DNA from 4 places in the Streptosporangium sp. NPDC005286 genome. Region 1 is predicted to be linked to each of the others. Evidence: riboswitches for the same ligand, from Rfam matches in the RefSeq annotation. Region 1 holds a riboswitch; each other region holds the start of a gene.
What was found. Region 1 has a riboswitch for cyclic di-AMP ahead of ABZU75_RS11885 (hypothetical protein). Riboswitches for the same ligand answer to the same signal wherever they lie in the genome.
Positions count from the first base shown of each region.

Region 2: linked by a shared signal. The riboswitch ahead of ABZU75_RS05075 (C40 family peptidase) and the one ahead of ABZU75_RS11885 (hypothetical protein) in region 1 are both predicted to bind cyclic di-AMP.
Region 3: linked by a shared signal. The riboswitch ahead of ABZU75_RS06480 (NlpC/P60 family protein) and the one ahead of ABZU75_RS11885 (hypothetical protein) in region 1 are both predicted to bind cyclic di-AMP.
Region 4: linked by a shared signal. The riboswitch ahead of ABZU75_RS16315 (hypothetical protein) and the one ahead of ABZU75_RS11885 (hypothetical protein) in region 1 are both predicted to bind cyclic di-AMP.

Region 1 is NZ_JBEXGU010000023.1:69,310-72,610, reverse strand. It holds gene ABZU75_RS11895 (roadblock/LC7 domain-containing protein) at 1-292, shown strand, start outside; gene ABZU75_RS11890 (hypothetical protein) at 305-676, shown strand; gene ABZU75_RS11885 (hypothetical protein) at 804-1,781, opposite strand; cyclic di-AMP (ydaO/yuaA leader) riboswitch at 2,017-2,168, opposite strand; gene ABZU75_RS11880 (DUF4253 domain-containing protein) at 2,572-3,301, opposite strand, start outside.
Region 2 is NZ_JBEXGU010000008.1:21,162-24,462, forward strand. It holds gene ABZU75_RS05065 (NlpC/P60 family protein) at 1-147, shown strand, start outside; gene ABZU75_RS05070 (class I SAM-dependent methyltransferase) at 220-918, shown strand; cyclic di-AMP (ydaO/yuaA leader) riboswitch at 1,262-1,421, shown strand; gene ABZU75_RS05075 (C40 family peptidase) at 1,633-2,055, shown strand; gene ABZU75_RS05080 (hypothetical protein) at 2,303-3,142, shown strand.
Region 3 is NZ_JBEXGU010000011.1:234-3,534, forward strand. It holds gene ABZU75_RS06475 (LuxR C-terminal-related transcriptional regulator) at 652-852, shown strand; gene ABZU75_RS06480 (NlpC/P60 family protein) at 1,050-2,012, opposite strand; cyclic di-AMP (ydaO/yuaA leader) riboswitch at 2,105-2,252, opposite strand; gene ABZU75_RS06485 (amino-acid N-acetyltransferase) at 2,588-3,241, shown strand.
Region 4 is NZ_JBEXGU010000037.1:30,069-33,369, reverse strand. It holds gene ABZU75_RS16325 (LacI family DNA-binding transcriptional regulator) at 1-29, shown strand, start outside; gene ABZU75_RS16320 (response regulator transcription factor) at 82-588, shown strand; gene ABZU75_RS16315 (hypothetical protein) at 700-1,623, opposite strand; cyclic di-AMP (ydaO/yuaA leader) riboswitch at 1,678-1,814, opposite strand; gene galT (galactose-1-phosphate uridylyltransferase) at 1,887-2,966, opposite strand; gene ABZU75_RS16305 (DeoR/GlpR family DNA-binding transcription regulator) at 2,963-3,301, opposite strand, start outside.

The sequences.
Region 1 (3,301 bases):
GACCCTGGCCAGTGATCTGGGCCGCGACACCGCCGCCGAGCAGACCGGCGCGCTCTCCTCCGCGCTCCTGGCCCTCAGCCGCCGGATGACGGGCATGGCCGGCAAGGGCACCTTCGAGGAGACGCTGATCTCCGGCACCAACGGCTACGCGGCCTGCTACGCCGCCGGACCCAAGATCGTCCTCACAGTCCTGGCACGCCCGGGGACCAACCTCGGGCTGCTCCGGCTGGAGGGTCGCAAGACGGCGGCCAGATTGGCCGCCATCACCTCGCGCATGTCGATAACCCAGTGATCGGAGACAGAAATGGGCAACATGGACATCTCTCTCAAGGAGATGATGGCGATCGACGGCGCCATCGGCGCGGTCATCGTCGACTACAACAGCGGGATGGCGCTGGGCGCGCTCGGCGGTTCCAAGGATCTCGACCTCCAGGTGGCGGCCGCGGGTAACACCGAGGTCGTCAAGGCCAAGATGCGGACCATGGAGTCGCTCGGTCTCAAGGACGGCATCGAGGACATCCTCATCACGCTCGGCACGCAGTACCACGTGATCCGCCCGCTCTCCGGCCGGAGCGGCAAAGGCCTGTTCATCTACATGGCCCTCGACCGGAACCGGGCCAACCTCGCGCTCGCGCGGCACGTCCTGCGCGGCATCGAGGAGAGGCTCGAGGTCTGATCCTGCCGCGGCCCGTGCCCTTTCAGAAAGGGCACGGGCCGCGGCAGGAGCTCACCGCCCGGGCGTTACCGGGGCGGTGAGCTCATCGATCGCGTCGGTGCGGGACGGCCGGAGATCGCGCCGGGCCTCAGCTCTCCTCAGCGACCGCCCTGCGGCGGAGGCGGCCGGCGACCAGGTAGGTGGCACCGCCCGCGGCGAGCACTCCCGCCAGGGCCAGGGTGGCGGCCGTGGTGGCGGAGGGCCCGGCCGGGGTCGCGGCCGCCACCGGGGCGGTGGCGGCCAGGTCCCGGACACCCTGCTCGGCGGCCTTGGCATCGGCGCCGGACAGGGCGATCGGCTTGGCGGCGACGATCGCCCCGGGCGCGGTGAGGGGCTCGGACATGATCTTGGGCTTGGCGAACGTCTGGCTCACCTGCTGGGTCTTCACAGCCTTCTTGGACTGCTCGTCCTTGACCAGGACGGTCTGCGGAGGCTTCGCCGGGTTCGCGTCCCGGTAACGCCAGGCACCGGTGGAGAACGCCACGGGGTGGTTCTTCTTGCCCACGCCGTCACCCCACTTGGTGACCACGTACTTGACGTCGATGTGGCCCATGCCGCCGTTACCGTCCACACCGAGCGTGCCGGGGTTGAACCGGCCACCGGTCAGGTCGGCGAAGGTCTTGGCGTCAAGGTCGATCATGACGCCCACGTTGGAGGGCACGCCGGGACCGCGGTCACCGACGAAGAACTTGGCCTTCTTGCCCTTGTAGACGACGTAGCCCTCGGTGAACAGGGGCCAGCTCGGGCTGGCGATCATGCCCTTCTGCATCGGCTTGCCACTGGCCGGCAGACCGGTGTCGCCGGCCCGGCCCGAGGAGTCGTCCCAGAAGTAGGAGGCCCTGGTCGAGCCCTGGAGGAGCACGACCTCGTTGGCGGCCACCTCGGTGTCCGTGCCGGGGGAGGCGGCGGAGGCCGGGGCGGCGGAGGCGGGGGAGGCGGGCAGCGCGGAGGCGACGCCGCCGGAGACGAGCACGCTCGCGCCGACGAGGGCGGCGGTGATGAGACGGTTCTTGTACGAGAGGTTCTTGATCAGACCGTTCTTGGGCAGGTCAAAGGGGAGATGCATGAAGAAGGGGCTCTTTCACGAGGGAACGGGGCAGCCAGCTGCGACACACGGCAAGGGGTGCACTGGCGGGGACGCGCTCTTCGGAAAAGCGGCGTGGCGAGATCAGCGGATCGCTACGCGGAGCACGGTCCAGGTGCCGCGCTCAGGCGCGGCGACGAAGGACGGAGATGAAGTTCAGGTGGTCGGCACGGGCAGGGCGGGCACCGACGCGGTGACGCGGTGATCCATGAGGGGGATCTCCTCTCCAGCTCGTCTACCGGGTTAGCTGACGGGTTCGGGCGATGGAGTTGCCCTACCGCCGCACATTCGCGGCGGATTCACCCCGGGAAAGTGGTTCCCCGGTTCCCTGGACCCTGCGGGCCCGGTGGGATTCGACGTCGGCCGGCCGCTCCCTCTTGTGAAGGGCAGGTCGCCAACCGATATCCGTGGACACTACCCACCGAAACCGGACAAAGCAAAGCAAATGTCATGAAAACCCCAGAAGATCTACCTACAAGCTTCAAGAGAAGCCCATCGGAGACCCCGTCCCACCAACAACCGCCCTACCAGCGAGAACGTCTTGCCGATCTCGGGTTTCACACCCCGGAGACCCGTATCCGAGGGCCTTCCGCGCCCACGAGGAGCCCAGTCGCGCGAGGGTGATCCACACCCCGCGCCCCGTACCCGAAGCCCTTCCACGCCCGGGGAGAGACCATCCCCGAGGTAGATCACCCTCAAAGGTCCACATTGGGGAATACACGCTCTCCGAGGAAGCCCTCCCTCGACGAAGGGGGACCCACGACGGGCGAGCTCAGTCCCACCAGAACGACCAGGCGTTCCTGCCCTTGATCTGCTCGGCGTAGTCGATGAGGTTCCCCGCGCCCTGGATGATGCTGTCGGGGCAGAACGTCCAGTGCTCCGCGGCGACGTGCAGGGCGTGTTCCGAGGTCGTCGGGGGCGCGGCGACGCTGAGGTCGAGGGTGTTGAACCCCATCCCGACCAGCCGCACCCCGAACCTGTCCTCCCAGCTCCGTACCACCGCCGCGAGCGGGACCATCCACTCGTTGTGGTTCAGGGCGCCCTGCCAGCCCATGACGGCGAGGGCGTCGGCCCCGCGCTCGACCGCGACGAGTCCGAGCGGGGTCCTGCGCTCGGCCACCAGGCCCGCGTACCAGTCGGCGACCACACCGGGATCGGCGGCGAGCCTTCCCGCCGGGGCCGGACCCGGACATTCGACTCCGAAGGGGGCGAGGATTTCGAGCTGGTCGATGTGAGCCTTGGCGATCCAGTCGGACCAGACCTCGCCCATGAACGCGGCGGCGTGGTAGTTGTCGATCTCGACGGCGGTGTCCGGGGCGATCTGACCGGCCGACCAGGGCTGCACCGAGTCCTCCAGCAGCACCGGCCACAGGCCGGAGTGCTCGTGCTGCGCCCGCAGCCGTGCCCAGTACTCACCTGAGACGGCCACCTCACTGAGCCAGAACGCCGGACGGCGACGAAAGGAGAGCTGAGCGTAACCGGGGTCGGGCCACACCACGTCA
Region 2 (3,301 bases), on a different contig from region 1:
GACCTCATCTTCAGTGAGGGCCTGGGCCACGTCAGCATGTACGCGGGCAACGGGCAGATCGTGCACGCCCCGCAGACCGGCGACGTCGTCAAGGTCGTCCCGCTCTCGGCCTACGGCCGTCGCCTCGTCGGAGCCGTCCGCCCCTGACGCGCGGTGCGCGGGTCCCGGCGGCCGGAAAACCGGGTGCGTCGCGCGCGGTGGCGCTGCCAGCATCGGAACATGATCACTTCATGGATGCTCGACGAACTCGCCCATGCCGGTCCCGAGCACCTCGACGCCGCGTTCGTCGCCGGGTTCGACCGCAAGCAGGGCAGGCCCGATCCGGGGGAGGACCTCGCCGCGCTCGCCGGGCGCGGCCTGGGGGAGACGGCGACGGTCGTGGAACTCGGCGCGGGGACGGGGCAGTTCGCGCTGGCCGCGGCGCGGCGGTTCCGGCGCGTGGTGGCGGTCGACGTCTCCCCGGCGATGCACGACTTCCTGACCGTCCGGGCCGCCGAGGACGGCCTGGCCAACCTCGAATGCGTGCGGGCGGGCTTTCTCTCCTACGAGCACGCCGGGCCACCCGCGGACGCGGTCTACACCCGTCACGCCCTCCATCAGCTCCCCGACTTCTGGAAGGCGGTCGCACTCGACCGCATCGCGCGGATCGTACGACCGGGGGGCGTCCTGCGCCTGCGCGATCTGATCTTCGATTTCCGGCCGGCCGAGGCCGACGCCGTGCTCGGCCGCTGGCTCGACGGCGCGGCCGACGATCCCGCGCTGGGTTATACCCGCGAGGACTACGCCGAGCATCTGCGCACCGAGTACAGCACCTTCCGGTGGCTTCTCGAGCCGATGTTCGACGCCGCCGGGTTCGAGATCGTCGAGGCGGACTTCAGGGAATCGATCTACGGCGCCTACACGTGCGTCCGGCGCTGACCCATGCTCCGCGGCGGGAGAGGGCGCCCTCGCGGCTTCAACCGTGAATTATGGCAAATGTGATGAACATTACAGAAATCGCGATTTGTCGGGCGTGATTCCGGGGGTGTGACGAGAGTCATATCTCAATAGCATAAATGGCCATTAAGCAGGGGTAACAGGAAGATCACGAAGGCTTATTGATCTTCTTGTTTGGCGAATGCTTTGCCGAAGGTTGGAGATCGGGGTAACTTCTGGCCTCGCGACGTGCAAGCCATGCCGTCGCGGTGAATGTCGGTCTTCGGGCCGGTGTCCCTATAGAAATCCAACCGGCCGCCGTTCCCCTGCCGGGGACGGACCTCATCACGGCGGCCCGCCGAATCTATGCAGCCAGGAGGCATGGAACCGGGGACCCAAAAGGCCCGACACAGCGTGGCCAGGGGTGAATCAGCGCATTTGCGCCGTAGGGCATCTTCCAAGCCCGAACCCGTCAGCTAACCCGGTAGGCATCAGTGGAAGCACCAAGGAGAAATCCTGTCTACCACCCCGTGTAACACCCGTCTGTCGCGCCTTTTCCGCCTTTCCCTCGGCGGCATCGCCCTCACCCTGACCGCCTCAGCCGGAGCGGTCACCCTGGGGCCGACGGCGGCCAGGGCGACGACGGACAGCACCCCTGAGATCCTGGTCAACACCGCGGCCGGAGTCTCCGAGCAGGCCGAGAGCACGAAGAGAACCGTGCCCAAGGCCAAGGCCGGTACCAAGGTCAAGACCAAGATGAGCAGGGCGGCCCTGCAGAAGGTTCGGGCTCGCAAGGCCGTCTCGACGGCCAAGAAGCAGGTCGGCGATCCGTACCGGTGGGGCGCCTCCGGTCCCGGCGCGTTCGACTGCTCGGGGCTCGTCAAATACGCCTGGCGCAAGGCGGGCGTGTCCATTCCCCGGATCACGCACAGCCAGTACCGGGCGATCAGGAAGAAGGTCTCGTGGAGCCACCTGCGCCCCGGTGACCTGATGTTCTTCAGCGGAAAGGGCCACGTCGGCATGTACGTCGGCAAGGGCAGGATGGTCCACTCGCCGAGCAGCGGCAAGACGGTCCGGATCGTGAAGCTGGAGGGGTACTACCGGTCCTCCTTCGCCGGAGCGGTCCGGCCCGGAGCCTGAGCAGGGGCGTCGGCCCCGTTCCTCACATGTGCGGGGACGGGGCCGCTCCGTTTCCGGCGAAGGCCGCGAGCGCGTGGCCGGCGGCCTGGGCCGGCGCGGATCCGCGCTACCGGATCACGTTCCGCTCCGGCGGCAGAACGCGGCAGGTCAGGGCACGCTCGCGCCCCGGCGGGCACTCCCGTGCGGGCCTTCACCTCCGGCCCGAGGGCCGGAGCGCCGGTCCACGTTCCGCTAGCATCACATCGTTATGTCCGTCCCGAAGGGGCGCCGCACCGTGCTCGCCGGGATGCTGGCGCTGATGAGCGTGGGCCCGTTGGCCGGGACGGGTCCTCTCCTGGCCGGAGCCGGCCCGCTTCCTCACGACCCTCTCCACCGCGCCGGAGAACTCCCCGTCGACCTTCGCGACCTGTGGCCCGGTGCCGCCGTCGTCGTCCGGGGCGAGCACTCCCTCGTGATCGGCCACGACGTCGCGCCCGCCGTCCTGCGGGACCTGGCCGCCAGGGCCGACCGGGCCCGCCGCGCGGTCGCGGCGATCTGGGGGCCGGTCCGAGCGATGATCCTGTTCCCCGCCACCGACGCCGAGGCCGCGGCACTCGCCGGAGCGGAGAGCACCCGGGGCCTGGCCGCGATGGCGACCGCGGACCGGGTGATCGTCCTGCCCTCGGGCTACGCGAGGCTCAGCACGACCGGCAGGGACGTGGTGATCACGCACGAACTCGTGCACGTGGCCACCGGCGCGACCCGTGGCGGCCGGGTGCCGATGTGGCTGTCGGAGGGCTTCGCCGACTACGTGGGCTACCGCGATGCCGGGATCCCGGTGCGGACGGCCGCCGCCGAGCTGGCCGCCGAGGTGCGCGCCGGAGTCCTGCCCGCCCGTCTCCCCGGTCCCGCCGACTTCGCCCCCGGCGCCCCGCGGCTCGCGCAGGCGTACGAGGAGGCCTGGCTCGCCTGCCGGTTCATCGCGGAGCGCTTCGGCGAGAAGGCTCTGGTGAGGCTCTACGGTGGCGATGTCACCGGCACGCTCGGCCTGTCGCCTGCCCAACTCACCGTGGCGTGGCGTGACTACCTCGAAAAGGAACTCGCCTGACATCCTTGTGTCCTTTCCCGGTCCAGGGCTCACCTGGCGGATCTCGCCGTGGCGAGGAGTGGTCGGCGGGTGCCTCGCGAGGCACGGGAGGGAGCCGCGGCGTGCCGCGGTGACCGGTGACGACTCGGCGAGGCGCCGTCCGGCCGACCGCGGCAGGCA
Region 3 (3,301 bases), on a different contig from region 1:
TGGGCGGACGGGTCGAATCCCCATGGGCCGCAAACCGCGGGGTCCGTGCTCACGCTCCCCCGTGTAATTTCGGACGGCTTTCTGCATAGCGCAGAAACTCCCTTTTAAGCATGTCCAATATCGCCTGACGTCCGTCGTCGGCACCCGATACTTCGCTAATGCCGCAAAGGTGCTCTTGCGGGCTTCCCATTTCAGAGTTTTCCGCGAGGTGCCGTCAAGGCGCCAGACGGCGTGGCCGTCGAAGAGCGCCAGGAAGAGATCGATTTTCCCGGGGAAAAACGGGTGGCTCGCTTCCACCGAGGATGCGACCCCGCGGGTGCGCGCCGCCGCGGCGGTTCCGGCGAAACCTTGTTCTGCCAGGACTTCTGTTGTCGCAGCCAGGGGGGCACCTGCAGGCTCGTGCGGGGGCACGGTCGTGACTTAACCCCAAAGGCACTGACATATCATGAGTACTTCACGTAGCACCTAGTATGTCAATAGTGGGCGCGCGCTATGAAGAGTAGAACTTGACGACCTTTGAACAAGGCGTTTACCGTTCCTGGCGGACGGTATTCATTTCCGGCGTCTCGCGCCCGGTTTCCAGAGTGGGGGGAGTGACTCTTGATGGCATATCCAGAAGTGGATTCTCGCCATGGCGACAGCCCCCTGGGCATGAGTGATATCGGTCTCAGCGACGACGACCTCGTGCTGCTGGCTGAACTCGCCAAGGGCGTCACCGTCGACAGGGTGGGCCGCCGCCTCGATATCAGCGGCCGGACCGTCAGGCGCAGGCTCAGAGGCATCTGCGACCGCATCGGTGTCGCCACGGCGATCGAGGCCGTGGCCTGGGCGGCCCGCCGCCGCCTGATCTAGACCCTGCCCCTTGGCTGCCCTGCCCACCGCGGTCAGACGGCGCCTCACCGCGTTGCCGTCGTCACCGCACCTGCGGGCACCGTCCGAGGGGCGCAAGTCTGCGGGGTGCCCGTCTGACCGGCCCTCGGCACGGCAGGATTCGCCGCCCGGCCCAGGGCCGGGCGGCTCGCGATCCGTGACCGGCCCGGCTCAGCCGCTCAGTCGGAGATCCGCACCCCGCCGGCGAAGGGCCGGTTGTCGATCGTGGCGATGTGGATGACGTCACCCGTCCGGGGCGCGTGGACCATCAGGCCCGCGCCGATGTAGATCCCGACGTGGTGCAGGTCGCTGTAGAAGAAGACCAGGTCGCCTGGGCGCAGGTCGTTTTTGGAGATGTGGGTGCCCGCGGTCCACTGGTTGCCGGTGTAGTGCGGCAGGCTGATGCCGACCTTCTGGTAGGCCCACATGACCAGCCCGGAGCAGTCGAAGGAGTTGGGGCCCTCGGCGCCCCAGACGTACGGCTTGAGTTGCTGGGTGAGCGCCCAGCGGGCCGCCTCCGCCGCCTTGCCGCTGCCCACGATGGGCACGTCGACCTTCACCCGGGCACCCCTGTTGCTGACGGCCCTGGTGCGCACCTCGCTGAACAGGTCGCTCTCGACCCGCGCGACCAGTCGCTCGATCTTGCTGCGCTTGCCCTCGATCTCCTCCAGGAGCACCTTGACCTCTGAGGTCCTCGCCTTGGCGCTGGCCTGTGCCCGCTCGGCGGCCTCGATCGCCCGGCCGACCTGGGCGACCTCCTCGCTCTGCTGCTGCTGGAGGGCGTAGTTGGTGGTGGCCTGGTCGAGGAAGGTGTCGGGGTCGGTCGCCTGGGTGAAGGCGAGTCCGGAGTTCAGGCCGCCGGACATGTAGTTGCTCTGCGCGAGGAGGGTGGCCTTGGTGCGCCGGGTTGCGAGCTCCGACTCGCTCGTCGCGAGGGTCTTCTTGGCGCTTTCCGCGGCTCGCTGGGCCTGCTTGAGCCTGACCCGCTCGCCGTTGTACTGCTCGGCGAGCGTGCCGATCTCCTCGTGCAGCTTCTCGGCCTGCTTGGCCAGTTGCTGGAGGCTGGGCTCGGGATCCGCCGTGGCCGAGACCAGGGGGGTGCCGAGGGTCATGATGGCGAACGCCAGGCCGATGACCGCCATGCGGCGACTCCGCCTCCGCGGCGCGCGTTCTCGACAGCGGGCGTCGCCGCCCGCGTGCTCTCCTGCGCGGTCGCGCATGCGCTTCACCAACGGGCTCCTCTCCTCGGCCGCCTACCGGGTTAGCTGACGGGTTCGGGCCGGAGGCAGCCCTACCGGGTGCGCCGGTGGCACTCGGATTCACCCCGAAGGACGTGGTGGGTCCCCGGTTCCCCTGGTCGGGAGATTCGGCGGGTCAGGCTTTTACGTCTCTGACATCGAGCACGGAGATTAGTGCACTCGTGGTTCCTGCTCAACCAGAACTGCGAACTCAGTAGAGGTTTCGCAACTGAAATGTCACGGAAAGATCACATGCCAATATGATCAACATGGCCATTACGCTGCCTTTGCCTTCCTCGCGGCGGGCGTGGCGTGGGTCTTCCCAGGTCCGGGACCGTGCCAAAGATGAGCTGCGACACATTGGAGGCGTCGTGCGCCCAGCGTGGTAATCCAACTACCAAGGGTCATGTGATGCCCCCGGGGCGAGAGTTAAGGATGAGCCGTAATTGAAGGCCGGAGAGGACGTACGCTGATCGGTCATGGAGCAGCTTGCGGAGCATTCTCCCGTGCCGTTCGCGAATCCCGGGAAAGAGGGGGAGCAGCGAACCGGATCCGAGGGAGAGGAGCGGGGGTCACCCGCTCCCGGCGCCACCCCGGCGGTCACGGTCCGCCGCGCCCGCACCCCGGACGTCCGTGCCATCAGGCGGCTCGTCGACACCTACGGTGGAGCCGGCCCGCGCCTGCTGGAGAAGGCCACCGTCACCCTGTACGAGGACATCCAGGAGTTCTGGGTCGCGACTGACGCGGAGGGGATAATCCTCGGCTGCGGGGCGCTTCATGTTCTCTGGGAGGATCTTGCCGAAATTCGGACCGTTGCCGTCGATCCGACCCGCAGGGGAATGGGAATCGGCCATCGGATCGTCTCGGTGCTCATCCGCACGGCCGCTGAGCTGGGCCTGCGCAGGGTCTTCTGCCTGACCTTCGAGGTCGGCTTCTTCGCCCGGCACGGATTTCAGGAGATCCAGGGCACACCCGTCGCCCCGGAGGTCTACGCCGAACTTCTCGCCTCCTACGACGAGGGCGTCGCGGAGTTCCTCGATCTGGAGCACGTCAAGCCCAATACCTTGGGAAACACCCGGATGCTGCTGCACCTGACACACGAGCCCGACTCTGATGACTTTAGAGATGACTGACTGGAAAGGTGACTGTTGATTCCTATGTCGATACCTTGTGCAGCAGCAAGCATGTGCGTC
Region 4 (3,301 bases), on a different contig from region 1:
CACCCGAGGGCTCCACCGGCCGCAACTGACCCGCTTACGACCGCCCACCGGAGGGTGGCGCGTGCCCGTCTCGCCGTCCTCATGGACGTGAAGATGCCGGACATGGACGGCATCGAGGCGACACGGCGTATCTGTGCCGACCCGGCCGACGCCGGCATCCGCGTACTGATCCTCACCACGTTCGATCAGGACGAATACGTCTACGCGTCGCTACGGGCAGGTGCGAGCGGCTTCCTCCTCAAGCACGCCACGGCGACCGAGCTCCTGGCCGCCATCAAAGTCGTCGCCGCCGGCGAAGCGCTGCTCGCGCCCACCGTCACCCGTCGGCTCATCGCCGAATTCCTGCGACGCCCCCACCCCGCCTCGGCCGCGCGAGACCTCGACGACATCACCCAGCGCGAGCGCGAGGTGCTCACCCTCATCGGCAGGGGAATGTCCAACTCCGAGATCGCCGAGCACCTGCACCTCACCGTCGGCACGGTCAAGACCCATATCGGCCGACTCCTGGCCAAACTGCACGCCCGGGACCGGGCTCAGCTCGTCATCGCCGCCTACGAAGGCAGGCTCGTCAACCCGTCGCCGCAATGATCACCAAGCTCGCCGGCCCCAGCCGCGGTCAGGCCTTCCCGAACCGGCGGCCTGCCTCTGCGTGATCACCTACCGACACGAACATCATTTCAGCTCGTGTATGCATCCCTTCTAGTACATCGAGATGTGCGGGTGGTCGTAGTGGTTGGCGGTGATGCCGCCGCGGTTGGACATGGTTCTCCAGCCGGAGCCGTGGTTGATGCGCTGGCGCCAGATCACGTACTTCACTCCGAGCTTGGACTTGTTCTTGATGGCCCAGGCGGCGATCTCGTCGCCGAGCCGGAGGTTGGCGGCTGAGGGCATCGTGCCGCCGGTGCTCATCATGAAGTCGCAGGCGCGGCCGAGGGGGTGCTCGCCGCCGTCGTTCGCGGACCGGTAGCAACCGACGGCGTACGGGAGGTTGAAGCGTCTCTTGACGGCCTCACGCATGATCCGGGTCCGGTCGGTGATGTTGTCGGCGCCGGTGGGGAGTTGCGGGGCCCAGCTGCCGTCGGCGCGGCGCCCGGAGCCGACGGGGGCGAGCTGGTCGAGCCTGTTCTTGATGTCCTTGATCAGATCTTCGACCTCGTCACGCTGGGTCTGCATCTCCTTGGCCTCCTCACCGATTTCGTCGGTGAGCCTGGCGGCCGTCTCGGTCGCCCTCTTCCTGCGTTCGAAGCTCTCGGCGAAGCCCTGCAGGTGCGCGCTCTGCTGGGCGGTGAGCTGCTCCATCACCGCTGCTCCACCCATGTCGTCGGCGAACAGCAGCGCGGGCAGCCCTCCGATGCTGCTCTGGTAGCGGAGCTGGACTATGGAGTCGACCTGCTTTTCCGCCCTGGCGTAGAGGTCGGAGGCCCTGGCCAGGTTCTGCTTGGCGACGGCCTCGGCCTTCTGTGCCTTCTTGAGGGACTCGCGCTTGGCCGCGTATGCTTCGATCAGCCCGTCGACCTTCTTGCCGAGCTTGGCCAGCTCGGCGCGGAGTTTGGCCTCGGTCGGCTTGGGTTCCGCGCTTCCCGCGGTGGGGGCACCGAGGGTGAACGTGGCGACCAGGCTCAAACAAAGGGCCAGAGCCGCATGCCGACGGAACGTGGGGGACGGGGCCGCCACGAACTCTCCTCTCCTTCCGCCTACCGGGTTAGCTGACGGGTTCGGGCTGGAGAACGCCCTTCCACCGAAGTGGTTTCACCCCAGGTGCGGTGGTTCCCCGGCTCCCGGGCGATGCGCCTGGGATTAGGCATATCGGCTGTTGCAGCCGATGTGGGAAGGATAGTAGTGGTAAACACAGGGTCACGCGACTTCAAGACGAGACCAATTGGTGATTAGTTCGTGACAACAGAGCGCAGAAGGTGTGCTGCCTCCTCGGGCAGTACGTCGTTCACGAAGGCACCCATGGCCGACTCGGAGCCGGCGAGATATTTCAGCTTGTTCGGCGCGCGGCGGATGCTGAACAGCTCCATGTGCGCGTACGACAGGTCGCGACCGGTGTTGACCGGCGCCTGGTGCCAGGCCGCGATGTAGGGCATCGGCACGCCGAACAGCCCGTCGAGGCGGCGGAGCACGTCGGTGTAGAGCGGTCCGAACGCCGCGCGCTCCGCGGGCTCCAGTCCGACCAGGTCGGGGACCTGCCGGTGGGGGTAGAGGTGAACCTCCACCGGCCAGCGCGCCGCGGCCGGGACGAACGCCGTCCAGTGCTCGTTCGAGGCCACCACCCGGACCCCGGCCTCCCGCTCCGCGGCGAGCACGTCGGCGAACAGGTTGCCGCCGGTCCGCTCCCGGTGGCGCCCGGCCGCCCCGAGGGTCAGCTTGGTGCGCGGGGTCACGTAGGGGTACGCGTAGATCTGGCCGTGCGGGTGGGCCAGGGTGATGCCGATCTCTGCTCCCCGGTTCTCGAAACAGAACACCTGCTCCACGCCCGGCATCGCCGACAACTCCGCCGTACGGTCGATCCAGGCCTCCATGACCAGCTCCACCTGCTCGGGGGGGAGCATCGCGAATGAGGAGTCGTGCTCGGCGGTGAAACAGACCACCTCACAGCGGCCGATCCCGGGGCGGACCTCACTCAACCCGCCAACCTGCTGATAGTCGCCCAGATAGGTGGAGAACGAGGGGAACCTGTTCTCGAAGACCGCCACGTCGTAGGCCGCGGAGGGGATCTCGGTGAGGTTGCCGGAGGTGGAAGGGCAGAGCGGGCACTCGCTGGCCGGGGGCAGGAAGGTGCGGCCCTGGCGGTGTCCGGCCACCGCGATCCACTCCTCGGTCAGCGGGTCGTAACGCAACTCGGAGGCGGCGGGGCGGGGCGGCAGGTCGCGGCTGTCGACCGCTCCGCGGTCGGTGTCGTCGCGGCGGTCGAAGTAGAACAGCTCCCGGCCGTCGGCCAGGTGGGTGATCGTACGCTTCATCGGCCGACGCTCTCGCTCTCCTGCTGTGGCTCTGTGATGATCAGCTCTCCCACCGAGGCGGCGAGCTCCTCGCGGGCCTCCTCGGCCAGGCCGGAGTCGGTGACCACGATGTGGGCCTGGGCCAGCTCGGCGATCGTGCTGATGCCGACCGTGCCCCACTTGGTGTGGTCGGCGAGCACCACCAGGCGGTGCGCGGAGGCGACCAGCTCGCGGTTGGTCTCGGCCTCCAGCAGGTTGGGCGTGGTGAACCCGGCTCGGGCGCTCATCCCGTGCACGCCGAGGAAGAGGGTGTCGACGTGGAGTCCCCGGATCGCCGTGACCGCGACCGGGCCGAC